DNA from 4 places in the Paenibacillus sp. NPDC093718 genome. Region 4 is predicted to be linked to each of the others. Evidence: riboswitches for the same ligand, from Rfam matches in the RefSeq annotation. Region 4 holds a riboswitch; each other region holds the start of a gene.

What was found. Region 4 has a riboswitch for cyclic di-AMP ahead of ehuB (ectoine/hydroxyectoine ABC transporter substrate-binding protein EhuB). Riboswitches for the same ligand answer to the same signal wherever they lie in the genome.
Region 1: it holds a riboswitch for cyclic di-AMP, as region 4 does, so the genes downstream of both, ACQKPA_RS26880 (TrkH family potassium uptake protein) here and ehuB (ectoine/hydroxyectoine ABC transporter substrate-binding protein EhuB) in region 4, are expected to answer to the same signal.
Region 2: it holds a riboswitch for cyclic di-AMP, as region 4 does, so the genes downstream of both, ACQKPA_RS31540 (C40 family peptidase) here and ehuB (ectoine/hydroxyectoine ABC transporter substrate-binding protein EhuB) in region 4, are expected to answer to the same signal.
Region 3: it holds a riboswitch for cyclic di-AMP, as region 4 does, so the genes downstream of both, ACQKPA_RS00905 (C40 family peptidase) here and ehuB (ectoine/hydroxyectoine ABC transporter substrate-binding protein EhuB) in region 4, are expected to answer to the same signal.

What each region holds. Positions count from the first base shown of each region.
Region 1 is NZ_JBNNUS010000011.1:63,403-69,402, reverse strand. It holds gene ACQKPA_RS26890 (LysR family transcriptional regulator) at 1-427, shown strand, start outside; gene ACQKPA_RS26885 (potassium channel family protein) at 464-1,138, opposite strand; gene ACQKPA_RS26880 (TrkH family potassium uptake protein) at 1,155-2,495, opposite strand; cyclic di-AMP (ydaO/yuaA leader) riboswitch at 2,561-2,705, opposite strand; gene ACQKPA_RS26875 (CPBP family intramembrane glutamic endopeptidase) at 2,997-4,685, shown strand; gene uvrC (excinuclease ABC subunit UvrC) at 4,657-6,000, opposite strand, start outside.
Region 2 is NZ_JBNNUS010000018.1:52,041-58,040, reverse strand. It holds gene ACQKPA_RS31565 (hypothetical protein) at 181-474, shown strand; gene ACQKPA_RS31560 (4a-hydroxytetrahydrobiopterin dehydratase) at 584-898, shown strand; gene ACQKPA_RS31555 (c-type cytochrome) at 1,000-1,356, opposite strand; gene ACQKPA_RS31550 (GNAT family N-acetyltransferase) at 1,518-2,018, opposite strand; gene ACQKPA_RS31545 (C40 family peptidase) at 2,158-2,631, opposite strand; gene ACQKPA_RS31540 (C40 family peptidase) at 3,067-3,540, opposite strand; cyclic di-AMP (ydaO/yuaA leader) riboswitch at 3,544-3,683, opposite strand; gene ACQKPA_RS31535 (hypothetical protein) at 4,031-4,858, opposite strand; gene ACQKPA_RS31530 (M1 family metallopeptidase) at 4,870-6,000, opposite strand, start outside.
Region 3 is NZ_JBNNUS010000001.1:180,736-186,735, reverse strand. It holds gene ACQKPA_RS00920 (copper homeostasis protein CutC) at 1-229, shown strand, start outside; gene ACQKPA_RS00915 (ROK family protein) at 265-1,218, shown strand; gene ACQKPA_RS00910 (hypothetical protein) at 1,613-2,140, opposite strand; cyclic di-AMP (ydaO/yuaA leader) riboswitch at 2,401-2,531, shown strand; gene ACQKPA_RS00905 (C40 family peptidase) at 2,535-3,011, shown strand; gene ACQKPA_RS00900 (stalk domain-containing protein) at 3,241-4,509, opposite strand; gene ACQKPA_RS00895 (2Fe-2S iron-sulfur cluster-binding protein) at 4,740-5,129, shown strand; gene ACQKPA_RS00890 (AraC family transcriptional regulator) at 5,226-6,000, opposite strand, start outside.
Region 4 is NZ_JBNNUS010000012.1:54,176-60,175, forward strand. It holds gene ACQKPA_RS28005 (flavin reductase family protein) at 1-486, shown strand, start outside; partial or broken gene ACQKPA_RS28010 (SDR family NAD(P)-dependent oxidoreductase) at 675-1,417, shown strand; gene ACQKPA_RS28015 (exosporium glycoprotein BclB-related protein) at 1,472-2,371, opposite strand; cyclic di-AMP (ydaO/yuaA leader) riboswitch at 2,870-3,015, shown strand; gene ehuB (ectoine/hydroxyectoine ABC transporter substrate-binding protein EhuB) at 3,393-4,226, shown strand; gene ehuC (ectoine/hydroxyectoine ABC transporter permease subunit EhuC) at 4,228-4,881, shown strand; gene ehuD (ectoine/hydroxyectoine ABC transporter permease subunit EhuD) at 4,884-5,546, shown strand; gene ehuA (ectoine/hydroxyectoine ABC transporter ATP-binding protein EhuA) at 5,561-6,000, shown strand, end outside.

The DNA.
Region 1 (6,000 bases), on a different contig from region 4:
GGAGCTTGTCATCCCGTCTTCACACCCGCTGGCTGAGCTCGAGGATGTTGGCATCGAGCAGCTTCAAGGCTTGCCGATGATCATTTTCTCTACTGGAACCTGGTACCGCAAGCTGACCGATGACCTGTTCCACCGCTGGGGCATAATGCCGGATATCCGCATGGAGATCGACTCCTTCGAAGCGATCGTCAGGCTCATCCCGACCTGCAAGGCGGCCGCGCTGCTGCCCAAATCCTATCTGAGGCCGCAGCTGTTGTCCGATAACGGACTTGTCGACATTCATATTCCGGCACTCATTGAAACCCGGCGAACGACTTCGCTGATCTACGGCCAAGCCTCCGAGCTGAGCAAGGCGGCTAGCCGCTGGATTGATGAAACGGAAATTCTGTTCCGTAAGCTGGAGGAGGACAAAATGAAGAAAACCTGACGGTATATAGGACCGTCAGGTTTTTTTCTTCTATATTTATTTTTCGAGCATATTCACGACCTCAGACTCAAAGCGATCCACATTATCATTGGAGCCGATAACGACCATAATATCGCCGGAGTTCACCACATCCATGGCTGTCGGCGCTACGATGATGCCGGATTGTTTATTCAGGGCCACCACGCTGACACCGTAGCGAACCCTCGTATTGAGCTCGCTAAGCGTTTTTCCGTCCATGCAGTCCGTGACCGTCATCTCCACAATCAGATAGTCCTTGGATAATTCGATATAGTCAAGCAGATTGGGCGTGACCAGCTGGTGAGCTACCCGGATCCCCATATCCCGTTCCGGAAAGATCACCCGGTCCACGCCCAGCTTCTCCAGCGCCCGGCCGTGCAGCACCGAAATCGCCTTGGCAACGACCATGGCGACACCAAGCTCTTTCAACAAGATGGCGGATAAGATGCTCATCTGAATATCGTTTCCGATCGCAACAATGCCGCAGTCGAAGTTACGAATACCGAGCGATTTAAGCACCTCTTCATCGGTAGCATCCGCCACCACCGTGTGCGTCAGCAGCTCGCTCATATCCTCGACAACCTCTTCATTGCGGTCGATGCCGAGCACCTCATATCCCTGTTCCATCAGTTCAAGCGCCAGGCTGGCGCCAAATCGTCCCAAACCGATGATTGCAAATTGCTTTGGTTTCATGTCTCTCCAGTACTCCTTATCCAATAATCATTTTGCCTTCCGGATGACGATATAATTCTTTACCCTTTTTCGGCCCCAGTGCATAAGCAAGCGTCAAAGGCCCCAATCGCCCTGCAAACATCGTAATGCTGATCAAAACCTTCCCGAACACCGTCAGATCTGGCGTTAAGCCCATGGAGAGACCCACCGTACCGAAGGCGGACGTCGTTTCGAATAGGATCTCCAGGAAGTCCCCCTCCTCTGTCGTCGACAGAATCATCGATACGGTTAGAACGAGCAGCAGTGCCAGTAACGCAATGGTCAGTGCCTTCAGCACCCGCTCCTGGGCCAGGCGATAACGGAACATGACGATGTCTTCGCGCCCGCGCATCATGGCGATGACCGCCCCCACCATAATGGTGAAGGTTGTTGTTTTGATACCACCCCCGGTTGACCCTGGGGATGCTCCGATAAACATCAGAATAACGATAAAAAATTGCGTGGCCTGTCTAAGCCCCGTAATATCTATAGTATTCGCGCCCGCTGTACGCGGCGTTACGGATTGGAATAACGCGCCGAAGAATTTTCCGCCCCAATTCAGGGAACCGAGCGTCCTCGGATTGGTGAATTCAAAAATAAGAATGACGATAAATCCAACCAGCAGCAAGGTAGCCGTCATGGTGAGCACTACTTTGGAGTGCAAGGAAAGTCTCCGCTGTTTCCGGAAATCAATCAGATCGGATAATACGATAAAACCGATGCCGCCTGACACAATCAAAAACATCACGACAACGTTGACTACAGGATCATAGACATAACCGGTCAAACTCCGAAAATCGCCAAACAAATCGAAACCGGCGTTGTTAAACATCGTGACCGCATGAAAAACGCCATAATAAATCGCTTGGCCGATCGGCATATCAAACGCCCAGCGGATCGATAGAATCAAGGCACCGCAGGCCTCGATGATCAGGGAGTACAGGAGCACTCTGCGAATCAGCCTTACGATTCCTTCCATCGAGGACTGATTCATCGCTTCCTGCAGAATGAGGCGATCCTTGAGCGATATGCGCCTTTTGAGAGCCAAGGCAAACAAAGTGGCCATCGTCATGAATCCGAGCCCGCCGATCTGGATCAGCAGCATGATCACGATCTCTCCGAAGGAGCTGAATGTCGTTCCTGTATCCACCACAACCAGACCCGTTACGCAAGTTGCCGATGTCGAAGTGAACAAGGCATCGATAAATTCCAGCGGTTCACCTGTACTTGTGGATATCGGCAGCATTAACAGCGCCGTCCCGATGAAAATAATGGCCGCGAAACCAAGCACGAGAATCTGCGGCGGAGACAACCTGAGCCAGTTAAATTTAGAGTTCAATCGGTCACCTTCTTAAAAAAAATCAAGAAAAAAAGACACTGGAAAACGCAGTGCCCTTTACGGTCTGGTTCCTGTGCTGCAGCCTACGAGGTTAGCTGACGGATTCGGGCATTTTCACAGGTCGCCCTATTCATTATTCTAGGAATAATGAAATTCACCCCAATTACATGGTTCCCCCATTTTCAGTACGAAATTCGGCTGGAATATTCGGTTCCTTGAAGCATGATGTGATTATATCGCAATCCGGTACGTAACCCAATGCCGTTTTTCACCCAAAAAATCTTTAAAAGAGCGCGAATTGGGCATATTCAAGAATACAAGCATAGGGTTCTCTAACGTTTTCGAAACCTTTCATTCATTTTCATCGATTTGTTTCATTATTCCGGATATTGGGATAAGCTGCTTATGACTTTCATAACTATGTTATATTGACTCTATGCGTTCTTAATCAGGCATATCGAATACCAGTGGGAGTATCAACTTTCTTAGAGGAGGAATTTCATGAATCGTGCAAGAGAGGCCTTGAAGCTGAAGCCCAATCTGCAGCAGCTCATCGCGCCTGCCGCAGTCGGCCTGATTCTGTTCCTATTATTTCAGGTGTTTCCGTCGACGAATCCGGATTCGACCGAAATGGCATCTCCGAATATCATATCCAAGGAGCAGGCTCGGCAAGCGGCTGCAAGCTTTGCTCAGGAGTTTTTGCAGTTTACGGCTGCGGAAACGGATGACACGCTGGTTACATATCAATCCAAATCGGAACTTTACGGATATCTGGCGAAGGAAAAGAGACTTTCGGAATACAACAAAACCTATGAAGCCAAATATCCCTATGACGTATACCGCGTTCGCTTCAGCGAGCCGGGTGGCAATGCCCTCAATGTGGACGTGCACATGCAAAATTCAGGCATCGTCGGCTTCTCGTACGATTTCGCCCGCTCCAGCTATGACCGGATTGAGCTGAACAAGGGCGATGTGCAAAGGCAGATGCTGCTTGTTGTTGAGGACGGCATGTCATTAGCCGAGAAGCAAGCTCTCGCGGAGCCTTGGCTCCAGCGAGCGGGCTATGATCCGTCGCAACTGGAGCTGGTTACCCGGGAAGGAGAACCCCGGCTCCGGTATGTGGACCCGGAATCCAAGATCGGCGATTCCAGATTGGAGCACCGTTTCACCTTCGAGCAGGGGAAATTACGCTCCTATGAGCCATCTTTTTCGGTCCCGGCCGCCCATTCCGCCTATGTCAACAAGCAGACTCAGGATGCCACGCTGCTGACGCTCGCAGGGTATGGCCTGTTCACCCTCATCCTTGGCATTCTTGCGATTGTGTACAGCGTGAAGACCAGAGCCTATACGTCGTTTAAGCGCGGCCTGTTCCTATCGGCGCTGCCGTTTGTCATTCAAATGCTGAATACGTACAATCTGATTCCCGTTTTCAAATCTGAGGGGATGTCGCAAACAGGTATACTCGGGATGATGATCTTCTATGCAGTCTATTCGCTCATCTTCTCCGCGCTGCTCTATTTCTCCCTTGTCGGAGGCAGCGGGCTATGGCTCAAAGAAGACGGGCTCAATCCATGGCCGCGCGCCAAAGAACCCGGATATGGTCATTATGTACTGGACAGCATGAAGCTGGGGTATATGTGGGCTTTCATCCTGCTTGGGGTCCAATCCATTATCTTTGTCGTTCTGGGCCTGACCTTGAATACATGGTCCACCACGGATGCCACACAGTCGCCTTACAACATGCTCTATCCTTGGCTCTTTCCGCTGATGGCTTGGCTGGCCGGCATATCCGAGGAGGCCGTCTATCGACTGTTCGGCATCAAAATGTTAAAAAAGATCGTCCGCAATACGTTCGTGGCCAGTTTGATCACGTCGATCATCTGGGCGCTCGGGCATACACTCTATCCGATATACCCTGTAATTTCCCGGCCCATTGAACTGGTTATCATCGGCTTGCTGTTCAGCTACATCTTTTTGAAATACGGGTATTTGGCGGCCATGTTCTCCCATGTCATCTTTAACAGCATCTTGATGGGCATTAGCCTGATCCTGCTCAAGGACACCAGCAACATGCTGATCGGTGCTTTCTACATGGTGCTTCCGGCGATCGTCGCGTATGCGATTTACCGTTTCAATCCAACAAAAAAAGAGAAGCCGTATTTCACGACTCCTCCTCACGAAGTACCTTAAGAATCTCCATTGCTAATTTCTCACCGATTGAAAGGGGCTTGAAGTCTTCGACTGAAGCCTCTTTTATTTTTTTGACTGAGCCAAAATGCTTCAACAGCAGCTTGCGACGCTTCTCTCCAATGCCCGGGATGGAATCCAGCTTGGAGGATACCATCGATTTGCCGCGCTGTTCGCGGTGGAAGGAAATCGCAAAACGGTGAACCTCATCCTGAATGCGCTGCAGCAAGTAGAACTCCTGGCTGTCCCGGGGCAGCGTAACCGGCTCCGGCGGGTCTCCGACCATGAGCTGCGCTGTTTTATGCTTGGCATCCTTCACAAGCCCGCAGACCGGGATAAACAGCCCCAGCTCATTCTCCAATACATCGACGGCGGCAGAAATCTGTCCCTTCCCTCCATCGACCACAATCAGATCAGGAAGCGGCAAGTTCTCCTTCAAGACACGCTCGTACCGCCGCCGGATCACTTCACGCATTGTATCATAATCGTCCGGTCCCAGCACGGTACGGATCTTGTATTTGCGGTATTCCTTCTTGTCCGGTTTTCCGTTGGTGAATACAACCATGGCCGATACCGGATTGGTACCCTGAATGTTCGAGTTATCAAATGCCTCGATCCGGTTCAGCGACTGGAGGCCGATCACTTCGCCCAGATTCGCCGCTGCAACCGAGGTGCGTTCTTCATCGCGTTCAATCAAGCGGAATTTCTCGTCTAAGGACACCTTTGCATTATCCGACGCCATGCCCACCATCTGTTTCTTCAAGCCGCGCTGCGGGACATGCACCTTCACGCCGAGCCATTCCTGCAGGGCGGCAGCCCCTCCGGCTGCATCCACGATGCCCGCAGCTTCCGCCTGCTTTTCCTGTGCCTCGGCAAGGGCTGCCTGCTGCTCATCGGATGTCCCTGCGGAAAGCGGATTCGCCGAATCCACGGCTGCCTCGGCGCTTCGTACACCTTGGTCCGCACCCGTTCCCGTAACCGACTCCGGGTCAGCCTCGTCTATCAACAGAGGCTCAGGCAGCAGAATTTCCTGCGGCAATGCAGGATTATCACTGTAATACTGGGCTATAAAAGACATAAAGTCACTGTGCGCATCGCCGTAGAACGGAAAAACGGATTTGTTGCGCTGCACCATTTTCCCTTGGCGCATGTACAGAATCTGTACGCACATCCAGCCTTTATCGACAGCGTAACCGAATACGTCGCGGTCCCGCGTATCCGTCGTCGTAATCTTCTGCTTCTCCATTAGCGTATCGATATGGATGATCTGATCCCGCAGCTCTTTGGCACGCTCGAAATACAAATCCTCCGCGGCCTC
Region 2 (6,000 bases), on a different contig from region 4:
TCCGTGAGAAATAAAATAACGAATCCATTCGTCAGAACGGCTCTCATGGAGAACCGGGCCCCTTATGTGGGGCGTTATCCTATTTATCGTCAGGTCGGGCTTTTTTTTTTAGTTGTAATTTCCGGTATAATGGAAGGAAGGGAAACGAAGCTAAGTACGGCAAGGAAAGGAGTGATTAAGATGGGCGTTAAGCACGGAAGGGATTATGGCGAAATTCTGGCAGAACTAACCGAGGCGGTCGGGCGAATTTCCGACAGCTATGTCTTCTTTGAAATGGAAGCTGAGGATTGGGGCAATCTGGGTGAAGCCGAGCAAAATGAGGTTCATGAGGCGCTGGCGGAGGATTTGTTTTATGCGCTTGGCACAGAGCCGGTGATTAACGTTGGCAGCGGCGTGGTCATGCATGATCAGACGAACCATCGAATACATATTTTGATTGGTGAAGAAGAGTTGGCTTTTGTGGCCCTTGTGTAATCACTCCAGTTATCAACAGATACAGGGCAGAATAGAATAGATGACAGATAGCCCATATTACGTGTTAGTCGGCTTTAAGATAGGTTTTTTTCGGGGAGGAAGATAAAAGATGCTTTATACGCAGCAAGAAGTAGAGGCTCATCTGGAAAAGCTTGAGGGTTGGGAATTTGAACAAGGGAGATGGATTGTACGAAAGTATACCTTCTCCTCCTTCATGAAGGGAATCGCTTTTGTTGATGAAGTGGCAGCTATTTCGGAAGCTTTCGGACATCACCCCTACATCACCATAGATTATAAAGTCGTTACACTTCGTCTCACTTCTTGGGACGACGGTGGCATTACGGCTGTGGATATTAAGGAAGCGCAGCAGTTTAACGAAGCCTATGAGAAGAGTCGTTCGAAGGATGGCAAGGCGGCACAATAGAAGGGAAGACCATTAATCCCTTCAGAGGCCCCGAATATGTAAAAAACACGCTTGCACCGGGAACAACTCCAGGTGCAAGCGTGTTTTGCGTTTAAGCTGATTTATTTTTTCTCAGCAAGGTACAGCGCGATGTTTGCGATTTCATCAGGTTTAAGTTGGTCTTTAAAGGAAGGCATTCCCTTACGACCTTTGGTTACAACGTTGAAAATCGCGTCCGCATCCATGTGTCCGCCTACTTGATTCAAAGCCGGCCCAGCGCCGCCTTGAAGTTGGTCGCCGTGACAGCTAATGCAGCTTGCTTTCAGTGTGGCTTCCGCTGCGGCTGCATCGAGAGTCACTTCCGGCATGGTCGGCTTCTCTTCCTGAGCTACCTGTTCCTTACCTGGGAGCGTAAACATCAGCGCGATAGCCAACGCACATGCGACGAAGAACAATCCGCTCATGATCCATTTTTGCATCGTCATATCGTCCCTTCTATGTATACTGCACTTTTGCACTTGTCTCCATTATAAACCAACATCCATAGACAGCATAGCCAGTTGTGACAAAAAAAGCAACTATACGGCGTAGCTTCATAAAAAGTACACAAAATTGTGCTTTTTCATATAGACAAAGATTACTATTCCTCATTTGCCGGGGGCTCATACACCATACAGTGGAAAAGGGCGTTGCCCGTTGGCGTAAGCCGCTCATACGTATCGGTGATGTGAAAGCCTGCCCTTTGATAAGCGCGGATTGCTCGCTCATTCCAGGTCATTACCTCAAGGTCAATTTCGTCGGCAGGCCGCCTCCGTTTGGCTTCCTGGACAATCGACTGCATAAATCGTTTACCCATTCCACGCCCGCACCAATCAGGCCGCATGCCAAGTCCAATTCGTGTAACCTCATGCATCGGAAACAGCTGGGCAAATCCCCAGAGGGCCTCCCGCTCATCCAGAACCGAGATGTACTGTCCCAGGCGAATGTCCGGATCGCCAAACTCCACCTCAAGCCCTTTCATCTGCTCCCAGGGAAGAAAGCCATAGATATTATAGGGAGGAGGGTAGGCCCAAGCGCATATTTCTTTGGCGTGCTCTTCACGCATGACTACGGCGTGAAATGTAATCGGTGTGGCATCCATTTGCGAAGTCCTCCTATCGTCTGCATAAATAATAACCATATTACGAACATCCAAGTCGCATCAAAAAAGCCCGCAAAAGAGAGGTAAGGGCTCCTTTAACGGGCAAGCAGTATGTATAGGGAAGAATAGCCTCTATAGCTTAGGATGATTCACCGACCGACTCTTCATACTTATCATCACTCATGATACGCTTTGCACCCACGTATCGCTGATCGTAGTAATCCTCTGCCAGGCGGTTGATAACCACGCCGCGGTTGGAGGAAGCATGGGCGAATTTGCCATCACCGACATAAATGCCGACGTGGGAGATGCCCTGGCCCGATGTGTTAAAGAACACCAAATCGCCAGCGCGCAGCTCCTTACGGGACACGCTTGTCCCCATGTCGAATTGAGAGCCGGATTGATGCGGGAGCTTCAGACCGAGTTTAGCATAAACATACATGGTGAAGCCGGAACAGTCAAATCCGCTCGTGGTTGTACCGCCGTAGCTGTATCTTGTACCTAGAACTTTATCGATTTCCTGATCCAGCGCACGATCAGCAAACACGCTGCCAACGCCCAAAGTGAACAGCAGCGTGATACTTAGGGCTGCTGTCGATAATGTTTTCTTCAGCATGGTAAGCTCCTTTTTCGTTTGCCGCGAGGCATAGCAATCTATATATTAAAGCACTTACATTAATGACAAAGTTGTTACTGCGTCCATTCTAGCAGACAGCAAGCGAGATTGGCAATTATTTCTTGATGGATTTCGCTATTTTTCAATAGCATTAGCTGTCGAAGCAATAAAAAAATCAATATTTTTCCAAAATGGGTGTTTAATGAAGGGAGAGAAGGGTATATAAAGGATAGAAGATGTGAAGACATGGCAAAGTGAAGTGAACTTGTATAATAAATTTCATTTTTTTTCGAAAAGCGGGAACTTTTTCGTTGTCCTGAACGTTATAAAGGTATAGAGAGAATAAACAAAAGAAAAAGCCGCTGGATGAGATCGGCACAATCTCATAAACCCAGGGCTTTCTTGTAAGAGTAAATCAATTAAGTTCCAACATTAATTGTAGTTTACAGCTACGGATTTGTACGTATTCTGACTCATAATTCTCTTAGCGCCTACATATCGGTTGGCGTAATAGCTCTGGCTCAGCGGACTAATAATGACACCACGCGAAGATGAAGAATGAGCGAATTTGCCGCTCCCGACATAAATACCCACATGAGATACACCTCTACCGGATGTGTTGAAGAACACGAGATCGCCAGCTTTCAGGTTGCTCTTGGATACGGCCGTACCTACTTTGTATTGAGCTGCAGACGTACGGGGCAGGCTAAGGCCAAGCTTCTTGTAAACATAGCTGGTGAATCCGGAGCAGTCAAAACCATTCGTTGTAGTTCCACCTGTTTTGTAAGAGACACCAATGGCTGGTTTGATTGCAGTATTTAATTTGGAATCGGCGAAAGCGCTTCCGGTCCCTAATGTGAGTGCGAGTGCGAGGCCTAGAGAAACAGCCGTTAACTTCTTTTTCAAAACAAAAGCCCCTTCCATTGCCTGCGAGGTTAGCTTAAGGGTTCGGTTGAAGGTCCCCTATGATCCCTCTCTTGCGAGATCAATTCACCCAAAACGGATCCCCCGCTTCCCATATCGTTATGGGAATTCGGCTCCTTAAAATGTTGATGAACCCATTCATTGACGTTTGACGTTCCAACATAGTTAGCGAATTACATCGTTCCAATAAAAAGTTACAGTAAAGATGACAAAGTTGTTACTAACATATTCGTTATTTTAGCAGAGTATTAACAATTTGGCAAACGAGGAAAGATTATTTTTAAACAAAAAAACCTGTCCCCCTCTTGGGGAAACAGGTTTTTTTGTAATTTGGCGTTCAGAAATTTGTAATATGGAGGATAAAAGAACTCTTATTCTCTGTAAAATCAAGCCCGGGATAGAAACGTGTCGCTTCCGATTACAGCTTATTCGCGAGCATGTTTCATTATTTTAGGGTGACGAATTGTAACCATTAAGGATGCTGTGAGGAGGAATCTCTCCACAAATGATATTGAGCGGACATTGCCCAAATTTGGAAAAGTCCATTCAGGAAATAAGAGGCTTGCTGAATAATTAAGCCGATCAACCCGGCCCAGAAGAGCGAGGCCGAGCTCAGGAGCAGCAGAATGACACAGGCGGATCCACTGATGGTGATGGATAACAGCATTGCCATGCCCAAGCGGCGGAAGAGCGCATGGATCGAGCTGATCATGCTGGAATCGCCTGTACGGCCAAATTGCATATAGAGTAATAACAAGCGGATCAGATAGGCGTACAAGAACCAGCCAGCTGCATAGGGCAGTGCATGAAGCAGCAGAACAGGCTCCTGAATTCCATTCAGCAGAATCGGGAGGATTTTGGGCAGAATCCAGTAACCGGGCGCGAGGGTGAGAATAAGCTCAACCAGATAGAATAGCGTTACGGGTTTCCACAGTTTCCGCATGCCAGTGAAGAAGAATAAACCGCGCTCGCCCTTGGCTTCCTGGTGAAGGTTGTAGAAGATGCCAGCCCGAATGAGCGGGGTGAGGCTCATCCGGATCAGGAGCAAACCGGCCAGAAGCCATCCGTAGGTGTGTACTGTGCTGCTCAAGGATAAGCTCATCTCGCCCTCGTAGAAGAATAAAAGACGGCTGAGCTCGTTAGGGGCGGAATCCGGATATCGCATCAGCAGGGGGACGACTGCCGATTTTACGAGACGGTACAGGCAATATCCCCACAGCAAACGATATAAGAAGAGCAGGATCGAGACGTATAGCTGGTCTTTAACACTGGTCCACCCTTGGCCTGCGTAACTTTTCATGTGCTCCCCCCTCACCATGACAGGCTGCCGAACAGCGTCTCCACAAGCTTGGTAATACTGAGATTCCAGCGTGTAACCACCGTCGGATCCATTCCTGCCTTCATATAGTTATTAATGTGTTTGTTCTCTAGGACGATGGAGTACTTCGGATCAACCATGGCCCAGGCGAGCGGAGAGCTGTACTCCAGGGTGTAAGCAACTTTGCCGTCTTTGCCGCTCCAGGTTCGTTCCACCGTTTTGCCGTCCTCAAAGGCGAACACGATCGGCACATCGCTGATATCCCCGTCCTTGCTCGTAATCTGGACCGTGGACTCATATCGAGGATTTTCAGCCGTGCCTTTATTTTTGGTTTTGATCACGTCGATGGCGACATCCGCCATCTGGCTTCCATATACATATTGGTCAAAATACGACTGCCAGGACGTTTTGCTTACTTGCTCGACGACTTTCTGAAAGTCAGATGTGGTTGGATGCTTGAACCGGTATTTTTGGGCATAGGTGTGCATAATCTTGCCCATCATCTGTGGACCGACCTGCCGTTCGATGCCTTGCAGCACCAGCTTGCCCCTCGTATAAACATTCAGTGCATAGTTTTCGTGAGAACTGTATTTCCAGGATTCCATCTTCAGCGGTGCAGGGGAAGAAATGGATGCTCCCTGAGCCGCCGTATTGGAGGTAATACCGTATTCTTTTTCCATGACTCGTTCTTCTGCATAGGTTGCAAAGGCCTCGTCCAGCCAGGCTTCCTCAAATTCGTTACTTGCGATCATTCCGTAAAAATATTGATGGGCGATCTCATGAATGACGGTCCGTTCGAGCTCATAACCCGGCGAATCGTTCTTGGCACCGAAGGCCGTGACCAGCGTCGGGTATTCCATACCGCCTGCACCGTTGCCTGATTCCGGCGGAACGACGATGGACAACGTGGAATACGGATAGGTTCCGTACCATTTTCCAAACGAAGCGAGTGCCGACTTAGCGGCATCAAAGTAACGCTCCTTTAAGTCTTTATGGGCTGGATCGAGATACAGCTTGATGCGGACGCCGGGTACGCCTGGTGCGGAGAATGCTTCTTCTGCCGTGACAAAGTTTGGCGATGCCGACCAGGCAAAATCATGCACGTCATCCGCGTAAAACTGATA
Region 3 (6,000 bases), on a different contig from region 4:
TGCACCGCAAGCCATCCCAAGAATTCGGGAGCTCGTAGAACATACGGCAGGAAGCGAGCTTAAAATATTGGCAGGCAATGGCCTGAAGTGGGAAATCATACATGAATTTATCGACCAGACCGGCGTGATCGAGGTGCATTTCGGCTCCGCTGTCCGGTATGGCCGATCAGGGCTGAAGCCCATTGATCCGGTTGAGCTGCGATCATTGGCTGACAGCTTACATCAATAGAAGTAGCAAACCTATCGGAAACAGGTGAACAAAAATTGCAAACCGTATTGAATAAACAGCAAGAATTTGTGGTTGGCGTTGACCTTGGGGGTACGAAGATCGCGGCAGCGCTCTTTGATTCCGAAGGACAGCTGCTGTACCGGGAGCAAATGGAGACGGCAGGCGCGCGTACGGCCGAGGAAGTGGTCACGAGAATTACGAATATGATTCGCAGCGTCTCGGGCGGCCAATCGCTCCGAGGGGTTGGCATGGCTTCGCCGGGAACGGTTAACAGCCGGGAGGGCATTGTCATTCATGGGACGAATCTGCCGGAATGGACGAATGTTCCCCTCAAAGCATGGATGGAACGTGAGCTGCATACGGAAGTTCAGGTGCTGAATGATGCTAATGCAGCCGCATGGGGAGAGTATGTAAGAGGTGCTGGAAGAGGGGCGACGAACATGGTGTACGTGACGCTAAGCACCGGTATCGGTTCAGGCATCGTGCTGGATGGGAAGCTGTTCCTGGGCAGCAGTTCCTTTGCTGGGGAACTGGGACACCATATCATTGATCCCAGCGGTCCGCAGTGCAATTGCGGCAGCCACGGCTGCTGGGAGGTGTTTGCTTCAGGAACGGCCATCGGTCTTGAGGCTTCCCGCCGGATGCTCTCCCAACCGAGCGTCATAACAGAACTGGCTGCAGCCGATTCGGGGGTGAATGCCAAGCATGTGTTTGAGGCAAAACGTCTTCATGATCCTGTAGCCGTCGAGGTCATCGACCGTGCTATTTATTACATGGCGCTTGGATTGGTTAACGTCATTCACAGCTTTAACCCCGATCGCATCGTCATTGGCGGGGGTGTGAGCAGAGCAGGTGAGCTGTTGTTCCCGCAGCTGCGGGAAATGACGGATAAGCTGGTCATGCCATCCTATTTAGGAACGTACGAGATCGTTCCGGCAGGACTTCGGGACGATGTTGGTCTGGTTGGAGCTGCGGCTTTGTTCCAGTAGCATAGGCGTAAAGAGAATGATACGGATAGGATCAATGATGAATAGATACTAGACAGAGAGCGCTCGGAATGACGACGTAGTATCATGTTACCGAGCTAAAGAGAATTAGACAAAAGCCGCCCTTCTGAGGGCGGCTTTCCAATTATTCATAGAGAGCGGGAAACGGAGCGATCATTTTTTTGCGTCATAAGTCCGTAACATGTAACAAGTGATAGGCGTGAACCGTAAGCCGTCATCCGTTTGTGCTGGAGTCGATTTTTTTGGTTCCTGGTTAGGTTTGTTTGTATCCGACAAACAATAAACGGTTGCTCGCACTTTCCCGCCCGCCGGCGGAAACCGCCGGCTCCAAACCCGCACGTGGGGTGACCTGCAGGCTTGGAGCCGGCGGCTTTCGCTATTCCATGTACTTGGATGCGTCAAACGTAATCAGGGACGTATGATTGGCATGTTCAATCAGCGAAGAGAGCTTGGTTACTTCGCGTTCCTTCTTGCGGGCTTGCGCCTGATAAGCCTCCGGATCATATAAGGCGACGTTGAACAGCGTTATGGCACCGTCTCCGCTGCCACGGCTGCTCTGGCGCTCCAGCTTCTTGCGGGAGCCGAGATGGGCAAGCTGTCCGATATCGCTGCGTATTTGTTTGGCCAGCTCGATCGCTTCCATGATCGTAATGTCGGAGCCGTCCCAGGGAATAGTCTGCGTGGTATTGGAGATTGCCATCAGCAAATCCAGCTTCCTATAATCCGCCGCGGCCGCTTCGATTTCTTCTGTAATGGCATCCACGCTGCGCGTAGGGTATTCCGCCGTCTCCCCTTTTTCAATGATCGTGCTGCTGTTGTTCAAGCGTTCCGACATCAACTGATTGATGAGACGGTTAATTGCTGCCCGGACAGCTAGTGCTTCTGCCATCGTAATTTGACTCATAAGTGATAGATCACCTCTTTAATTTCATTTCTGATTGTGTAAACGCATAGAGTTGTAAAAAGTTGCTAGATTATTTAAAAAAGCAGCGCGAGAAGGTAAACAGAGTTACATAATTGTCATGACTGAGTGAGACGGTTAACCAATATCCGGCCAAAATTCTTCATCTTTACGACAGCTCCAAACATAAAACGATAGATTTTTAGGATATGATTGACAGCATCCTTGCTTGTATACTATATTAAGAGAAGGTTACAAAACGTTAATGAATTTTGCCGAATTTCGTTTGTGAAAACGGGGGAACCGTCTTGGGTGAATTACTCTTGTATAGAGAGTATAGGGAACCTTCAACCGAACCCTTAGCTAACTCCGTAGGCATCGAAGGAGAGAACATATTTTGAAGAAGTTTGTCATCACTTTGCTAGGGTCTGCAATTATTTTTTCTTCTGGTGCCGTTTCAGCATTTGCTGATCAACAACCGAATTTTCAGTATCAAGTGAAGCAATTGGTAGGAACTCCATACAAATGGGGCGGAACGACCACCAGCGGGTTTGATTGCTCCGGATTTATACTGTACATGTTTAGAAATTTCGATATTGATCTTCCGCGCACTTCCCAAAGCCAGGCTAAAGCGGGCGAACATGTGGATCGCGAAGATCTGCGGGTTGGAGATTTGGTATTCTTCAATACGAGCGGCAGCGGAATTTCCCATGCAGGCGTTTACATTGGTGACGGACAATTTGCGCATGCTTCCAGCAGCAAGGGAGTCAGAATCAGCAAGCTTAGCGATTCCTATTACGAGCCGCGTTATGTCACGGCACGTCGTGTTTTGAGTCAAGAAAACTATGCAAAGCTGGTAGGAAGCGCAAGCTAATTGGATTACGCAGCCGTTTAGGGTACGACATACATAATCAGAAAGCCTGACAAAGGGATGACCTTGTCAGGCTTTCTTTTTTTAGATATCAGAAAGTATAAACTTCGAAGCTTGTGACTTCCTGATATCGCAAGAAAAACTTCTACTAACTGCGGTCTGTCATCTGTGAAAGTACGTCGATAGACGTTTTTCTTACTATAAGTCTATCATCCCACATGGGGGTGTTCGGTTACTCCTTAACAACAGAGGCATTCACGGCAGCTTCCATTCCATTATCATAGAGACGGAACAAGCCTAGGCGCCAGAAAGCAGCACCTTTCAGGTCGTAACGTTTGGCCAAGCCGAGTTTATCGTCCACGGAAGTGGCGGTTTCGCTGCTTAAACTGATGCCAAGCAGGAGCTTGTGCTTCGGGACGCCTGCTTGGAGTGCCAACTGGATCGCTTGGTCTACCAGGCTGTTCGGTTCGGGAACCTGAGATTTGGTTCCGACCGGATTGTACTGATAAGCCATAACAATCAGGTCATCAGCGATGGAGGCCAGCGTCTTGTAATCATATCCTTTATAGGCGCTGTTCAATGGCGGCACCGCTAAAGACAGGGCAACGTCATTCGGCAATGCCGCTTTCAATTGCTTGACATAATCATTGAGCAGCTTCTGCTGCTTCACGGCATCCAGTTTAAATCCGAGCCCTTCAAAATCAAGCACAACGCCGCCGAATCCGTTCTCCGCTACCGCGGCTGTGATGCCTTCAATGGACTTTTGGCGGAGGTTGCCGTCGCTCAGGACTTTGGTTAATTCGCCGTTTCCATCCAAGGCATAGACCATAAGGTACGGTTTAATCTCCTGGTCCGCAGCATCGGCAACAATCGATTGCGGCGTAACGTCTCCAGCCGAAGCGGGAAGGCGGTACTCATCCCCTTGAAGCGTGAACTGACCCTCGCGATCGATGCGGCTCCAGCCAAAGGCGACAGAATTCATGGATCCCACGAGATCCCGTTCTTGGAAAGATTGTAATGCATAGAAAGCTCTCAAATGCATTTCGCGCTGCGGCGATACGAGGGAGACTGTACGAGTCGACTGGTTCCAGCCGACATCAACGCCGAATTGGCTGCTGAACGAGCTGAGCGGGATCAGCACACGGCCTTCCCGCTCCATCGGCGGAGCTGCAAGCTTCACTTTTTTTCCATTGACGGTTGCGCTCGTGCTCCCAACTTGAAGTAACACTTCTGTCGATTGGCCTTTCACACTGCCAATGGCCTTCACGGTTTGCGTCTTGCTATTCCACGTGATTTGAATGCCCAGTGCTTCTCCAACCGTCCGGAATGGGACGTAGGTAACCCCTTTGTCTACCCGTGGAGCCGCATCGAAGGTAAGCGCAACGTCATCCAGCTTTACCGAAATGGCAGGCGCAGCCTGTACCTGGCTGATATGCGGTGTGGTTAAGGATAAGGCAAGGACGGCAGCGACAGCTGTTTTACCTATTCGTTTATGCAGCATGCTTTTTGTTTTCCCTCCAACATCATAAAATAATAGAATGATTTTTATAGAATTTGGAAAGTGCTCTAGCATACGCTAGTATAGCAAAATTTTCATAGAGTTCCAATTCCATGATGTCAATGTCATAGAATAGATAAGAGTAAGCATGTTGATTTTTTAAACTTTCCAGTATAATAAATGAAGGATTTGATACATAACCTGATGATGACATGCATAGGGGGATAACGCGCGTGTTTAAATTCTGGAAAAAGAAAAAGGGCAGGGATAGCGGAGACAAAGCCTCGATCCCTGCAGCGGAAGAGATAATGGAAGCCGTACCGGATCCGATCATTGAGCTTGCAGGCCGCGAGGTTCGCCGCAGCGTGGCGCCTGTTCTTGGCATGACGGTGCTTGATCTGGCCGAGCGGAATGATGTGGACTGGAACTCTTTTTGCAAAAGAGGAACTTGTGCGCGCTGCCGCTGTATGGTAGTGGAGGGAATCGAGTATTTGTCCGAACCTAATCTGGCCGAAGAACGCCGCCTGGATCCGGAAGAGATCGAAGAAGGCTATCGTCTGGGATGCCAGAGCAAGATCGAAGCGGTCGGTCCCATCAAAATCAAGCATGCCCCATACTTTTGACGACATAGAAGGACAAATAACAGAAATATTTAAAAGCAGGCAGCCGTATGATCGCGGCTGCCTGCTTTGTTGATAGGAAAACAAACTTAAATCCCTTCACTCCACGGCCATTCTGCTCTGTTCCCGGAACGAGCTCGGCGTTTGACCGGTAATTTTTTTGAATAACATGGAGAAGTACTTATCATTGCCGTAACCGACTTGAGAAGCAACCTCATGTACCGGCATTTCGGAATCCGCCAGCAGGCGCTTGGCCTCTTCAATCCGGCGGGATATCAAGTAATTGAAGGGGGAATCGCCGACTTCTTTTTTGAACAGATGGGATAAATAATGCTGACTGACATACATCGTATCGGCAATGTCCTTGAGACTGATGCTCTGGGTATAGTTGGTGTCGATAAAGTGTTTGGTCCGCAGCGCGATTTCATTCTTGCCTTTCAAGGACTCGAATTGGTGTTTAACGTCCACAATGCGATAGATTACGGTAATCAATGACATCAGCAGGTTGGTGCTCAGCGTTTCATATCCCAGCACCTGCGAATCGCATTCACGGAGGATCTCGGAAAGATAGCTCTCCACCTTATAAGCGTATTTCTCGCAGGATATGACAGGCTCCACGTAGGCCGGGAGCAGCATCCCCTGGGGAACCCCTTCGATGTGAAGCGAATCCACGCCGCAGTAGATCACCTTGAAAGGTCCGTCCGTGATGGATCTCTCCTCGTGAGGAATGCCGGGGTTATAAATCGCGACATCGCCTTTGTGGAGTTCGTATATTTTTCCTGCAATTGTGAATTCTCCGCGTCCTTCTACTACATAGATGATCTCGCAGAAATCATGAATTTGCGGCGGTCCATAAAAGAAGTCCTCGTCCACG
Region 4 (6,000 bases):
CCGTTCAGTTATTTCTCCATTCTGACGAGCAATCCGCCCATGCTGTCCGTTTCCGTTCAAAGGAAGAACGGCACGGCCAAGGATACAGCGAGAAATGCCATGCAAAGCGGCGAGCTTGTCATCCATATCGTGGACGAAAACACTGTTGAAGCCGTGAACGAAACGGCGGCGAACCTGCCTCCGGACGAGAGTGAGCTTGACCGAACCAATCTAACCCCGATCGTAAGCGAGGTTGTTAAGGTTCCCGGCGTTCTGGAATCCAAGATTCGCATGGAATGCGTACTGGAGCAGGTGGTTACCTTGAATGGCGCGGATCAACTGCCTGCCGCTGATCTATTGATTGCCCGCGTGGTTCGCTTCCACGTTGCGGAGGAGCTTTACGAGCAGGGCCGGATTGACGCTGCCAAGTTAAAGCCTGTGAGCCGAATGGCGGGAAACATCTATTCTGCACTGGGAGAGATGTTTACGATCGAACGGCCTATATAACAACGGACGGGCTGGATAAAGGGTTAGGACGCAGCGAATATCAAGTTGTGACGTTCATATGCCGTTATTCGATAGTACGTAGGTCTATGAAAGAAAAGGGGCTTGTGGAATATCATGCCTGAAATATGCAAACTCTACATGAATGTGGGGCTGTTATAATGAATTCACAATATAGGAGTGGTCGACAAATGAAGTTTGAATCCAAGGTTGTCATTGTGACGGAGGCGCCAGCGGGATCGGTGAAGCAGCGGTAAGGCTTTTTGTTGAAGAGGGAGCCAAGGTTGTTATTGCCGATTATTCGGACCGGGGACAAGCAGTTTCCGATGAATTAAAAGGAGCAGGCTTTGAAACGCTGTTCGTTAAGACGGATGTAACCCAAGAACAGGAAGTTGCGAATATGGTGAAGCAGACGGTTGAGCATTTTGGCCGTGTGGATGTATTGTTCGCCAATGCAGGCATTGCTCATGATGCTCCTGCTGATCAGTTGTCGATGGACAACTGGCAAAGAATGATTGATATTAATCTAAGAGGGGTGTTCCTGTGCGATAAATATGTAATCCAGCAAATGTTATCCCAAGGAGACGGAGGGGCGGTCGTAAACTGCGGATCGATCCATAACCATGTCGGAAAAGCGGGCGTTACCGCCTATGCTTCCGCTAAGGGAGGCGTTAAGCTGTTAACCCAGTCGATGAGCGCGGACTATGCTCCTAAAGGGATCCGGGTCAATGCCGTATGTCCGGGATATATCGATACGCCTCTAATTCAGTGAAGAACGGAAGCGATCACCCAGCATCTGGTCGGCCTTCATCCGATGGGCCGCTTGGGGCAACCGGAAGAAGTAGCCAAAGCCGTGTTGTTTCTCGCCAGTGAAGATGCGTCCTTCATTACAGGCACGAGCTTGTTGGTGGATGGCGGATATACAGCCGTATAAATGAAGCAAAGCCCCGATATAAAAATCGGGGCTTTTTTTACAGGAAACTGAAGCTTATATAATGTTGACGCCAGCGCTGGCGTAACCTGCCACTGCAGTGACAAGAGTTGTGCCGGCAGCGGTTGCCGAGAATACCATTAACAGGCGTGTATTGGCCGGCACCGGAATGGCCAGGCCTTCTACGAAGCCATTGCTTACTGTTCCGAGGGTTACGACGCCTGTGAGCGGCGGAGCCAGCGTAACAAGAGCGCCTGGTATCGGTGTGAAAATATTGCTCGTTGCTGGTGCGCTGTACAGTTGTGCTGTAATCGTAACCGTGGTTCCCAGCAGGGAAAGCGCCGCAGTAGTGCTAAAGGTAGCGGACAGTGCAGTGATAGTACCAGCTCGTGGCGTGTTAAACGCCATGTTAAGCAGAGTACCAGCTGCTCCAGTGAGGTCAATCGTACCGCCAGCCAGCGTAAACGTATTGGCCGAGTTACCAAATCCTACGAGACCAACGGATCCGACTAATCCGCCTAAAACGGTGGTCAGAGCAAGCGGTATGCCGGATGCGAATGGGATGATGGCTCCTCCGGCGGCTGCTCCTGTTGCCCCAGTAGCTCCAGTAGCTCCAGTAGGTCCCGCAGGTCCAACAGGTCCGACAGGCCCGACAGGTCCAGCAGGTCCAGCAGGTCCTGCAATACCGGTTGTCGGTCCGGCAGGTCCCACAGGCCCGATAGGTCCGACCGGTCCGATAGGACCCTGAGGACCTACCGGTCCACGGATAGCTTTTGGGCATCGACGCTTTTTAACAATACAAGCATGGTCTTTACGACCTCCGTGGCCTTTATGATCACCATGGCCTTTATGATCACCATGGCCATGAGACGGGCAATGCTTTTTCTTCGCATGAATGACTTTTTTCTCTATTTTTTTAAGAGCACACAATTTTCTCTTTCTAGAAGAACGTTCCAAATGAAGCACCTCCTTTAGATTTGTTCTATACTACGCAAATACTCTCGGTACGGCATGGGTTAATAGCGCATAAATGATAGATAAACAACTATAATTTCCAGAATGTACGCTAGCCCCGGAGGCATTCATCTATTGACGAATAGCAAAACTATAGGATGAATCTCGGATTGCCCTACGATATTCATAGGCTCTGTACGCAGCGGTTCAAAAAAAAATTTGCGCCGTATTTGCGCCGTAAATGTGTGGGGAAAGCTTTCACAATCCGAATGTAATTCATGGCATAAACGATCCACCACATGAATGAGTAAGGGAGGTATGTCAAATGCCTGCTATATAGCGAAAAACGAGACTGGGATAAAATTCCTGTATCGTTGGGGAAGAGGCTTGAATGAGGCATTTTTCATGCTTTTCATAGGCCCTGGAAGAACGGCATTTCCGCCTCTGAATTTCCAGAAAAAGCGGTTAAAGGGGTTTGACTTTTCCTGAAGTTCCCTTTATCATGGACACACGCTTAGTTTCCGGCATACATTTTCCGGAAAGCGGGGGAACCAGTTTCACCAGGGGCGAGTCACTTGGAATCACGAGTGTAGGGTACCATCTTACCCGAGTCCGTCAGCTAACCTCGTCAGCAGTGGATGGGTCTTGCATACATAATGGATGTTCATAACAAAGGCCCTTAATTCTCTTTAGGGGCCTTTTCTCTATTTTTTGACCCCCTGCTGGCGGAGCTATGTCTAGATCCCCTGTTTGGTGGTCTTTTTGTATTCTGCTAAAGAGGAGGGGCAAGGCCTGCAAATGTTTAACCAAAACCAATTAAATCGGTCAGATGGCATTGGGTTTAAGCGTGGAAGGAGATGGATGAATCATCTTCCCTGAAGGTCCGACCCATGCAAGGTATCTGAATACCCTTAAATCCCAGTTAACATATGAGTTAACATGGATAATTTCAACATGTCGTTTTTAAGAATTGCAAAGTCATAATGAAAGGTTGTGGAAAGTTTTGAAGAGAGTGGTTGTACTGATGTTGTCATTGATTATGGGGGTGTCGCTTGCGGCTTGCGGCGACAAAGGGAGCACATTGGAGCAAGCCATTGAGCAGGGGTATATCACCGTGGGATTTGCGAATGAGAAGCCTTATGCCTACAAAGAGGCCAATGGGGAACTCACTGGAGAAGCGGTCGAGATTGCCCGTGTTATTCTGGAGCGGCTTGGCATCAAGGAAATGAGGGGAGAGCTTACGGAATTCGGTTCGCTGGTTGCCGGACTTCAGGCCGAGCGGTTTGATCTAATTACCGCAGGCATGTTCATTAATCCGGATCGCTGCTCTGCCGTATTGTTTGCTAATCCGGAGTACAGCATCGGGGAAGCCATTGCGGTGAAGCAGGGAAATCCGCTGGGACTCGGAAGTTACGAGGACATTGCTAAGAACGACCAGGCCAAGGTAGCCGTTATGACCGGAGCCGTTGAAATCGGCTATTTGGAGAAGTCCGGCATTCCTACGGACCGGATCGTACAGGTTCCAGATCAGGCTTCGGCCATCAGCGCCCTTCAGGCAGACCGGGTGCAGGCAATTACCATGACGGGGCCGTCCCTGCAGGCGATGCTGGATTCGGCCAGCGACGACAGCATCGAACGCGTGGCTGATTTCGAGCAGCCGGTCATCGACGGCGAAAGCGTTCGCGGTTACGGAGCTACGGCTTTCCGCCAAGCGGATACCGAGTTTCAGGAGGCTTATAATGCGGAGCTGCAAAAAATGAAGGAGTCGGGCGAGCTGCTCGAAATTTTGCAGAAGTTCGGGTTCACAGAAGAAGAGCTCCCGGGCGAGATGACGGCCGCTGCGCTTTGCGGGGAATAGCATGCCGAATTCATGGATTGATTTTCTCCCTACGCTGCTGAAAGGGGCGGAGATCACGATTGTGGTTGCTTTCTTTTCAGCCATCCTTGCGGTCGTGATGTCCTTTGCAGCCGGGTTATGCCGACTGTCGAAGCTGTGGATCATTCGCACGTTGGCAGCCGTGTACGTGGAAGTCTTTCGGGGGACCTCCTTGCTGGTGCAGCTGTTCTGGTTGTATTTCGCCCTTCCGTTCATCGGCGTCGAGCTTCCGAAAATGCTGGCTGCGATCCTCGCGATCGGGCTGAACTTCGGCGCATACGGCTCGGAAATCGTTCGCAGCGCCGTGTTGGCCGTTCCGAAAGGACAATGGGAAGCCGCCGTAGCGCTTAATCTGAAGCCTTGGCAAAGATTGTGGAATGTCATATTGCCTCAAGCGTCCCTGCGAATGCTTCCCCCTTTCGGGAATCAGCTTGTGGAGCTCATCAAATCCACCTCACTGGTTTATTTCATCACAATGGCGGATTTAACGTATCAGGCGATGGTGCTCCGCAATAATTACATCTCCTGGACGACCGAGATTCTGGTGCTGCTGCTCCTCATGTATTTTGTCATTGCTACGCTCGTTTCGCTGGCAGTTCGACTGCTGGAGCGTAAATGGACAGCGGGGAGGCTATAGTCATGTGGGATTGGAACTATGTATGGGATATCCTGCCCCAGCTCTTGAGTGCATTAAAAATGACGGTATGGGTGACGATCTGCGCTTTCGCGGTGGCATTGATCATCGGATTACTGCTTGCTTTTGCAGCGCGGAGCCGATTTAAGGTGCTGTCACTAATAACCAAAGGAATGATCGAATTTATTCGCAATACACCGCTGCTGGTGCAGGTCTTCTTCCTGTATTACAGTCTGCCGCTTCTTACCGGAATTTCCATTCCGGCCTTCTATGCCGGGGTGATCGGTCTCGGGCTGCATTACAGCACATATCTGTCCGAGGTGTACCGATCCGGAATCGAGGGAGTGCCGAAGGGACAATGGGAGGCTGCCACAGCACTGAATTACACGAAAGCCCAAACCTGGCGAAGTATTATCCTGCCGCAAGCGGTGCCGCCGATCATTCCGGTACTGGGTAATTATTTGATTGTTATGTTTAAAGAGACGCCGATTCTATGCGCCATAACGCTTGTGGAGATGATGCTGACGGCCAAAAATATCGTGTCGCAGTCGTTCCGCGCATTTGAACCGTATACGATGGTCGGGATTCTGTTCCTGATCATCAGTTATATCGCCTCATTGCTTGTGCAAAGGCTGGAAAAACGCATGAATCTGCAGCGTGGAAAATAAAAGGAGGGAATCAATTGAATGCCGTTGTGATCGATGAGCAAGCAAAAGCGTCGAAGGTGCCGCAGCAGGAGGGAAATCCCGTTACCGCTACGGGTACAAAGCCGATTGTGAAATATACCGGCGTGACCAAGTCGTTTGGTGATCTACAGGTGCTTAAAGGCATCGATCTGGAGATGCAGCCTGGAGAAAAGGTGGCTGTGATCGGTCCGAGCGGATCGGGCAAAACAACGATGGGCCGGATGCTGATGACGCTGGAAGAACCGACCGAGGGAACCATCGAGGTTGATGGCGAGCTGCTCTGGCATATGGAAGAGAAGGGCAAGCTGGTTCGGGCCAATGAAAAGCATTTGCACCGGATGCGCTGCAATGTTGGCATGGTCTTTCAGCATTTCAATCTGTTCCCGCACATGAACGTGCTTCGCAATGTGACGGAGGCCCCACGCAAAGTGCTGGG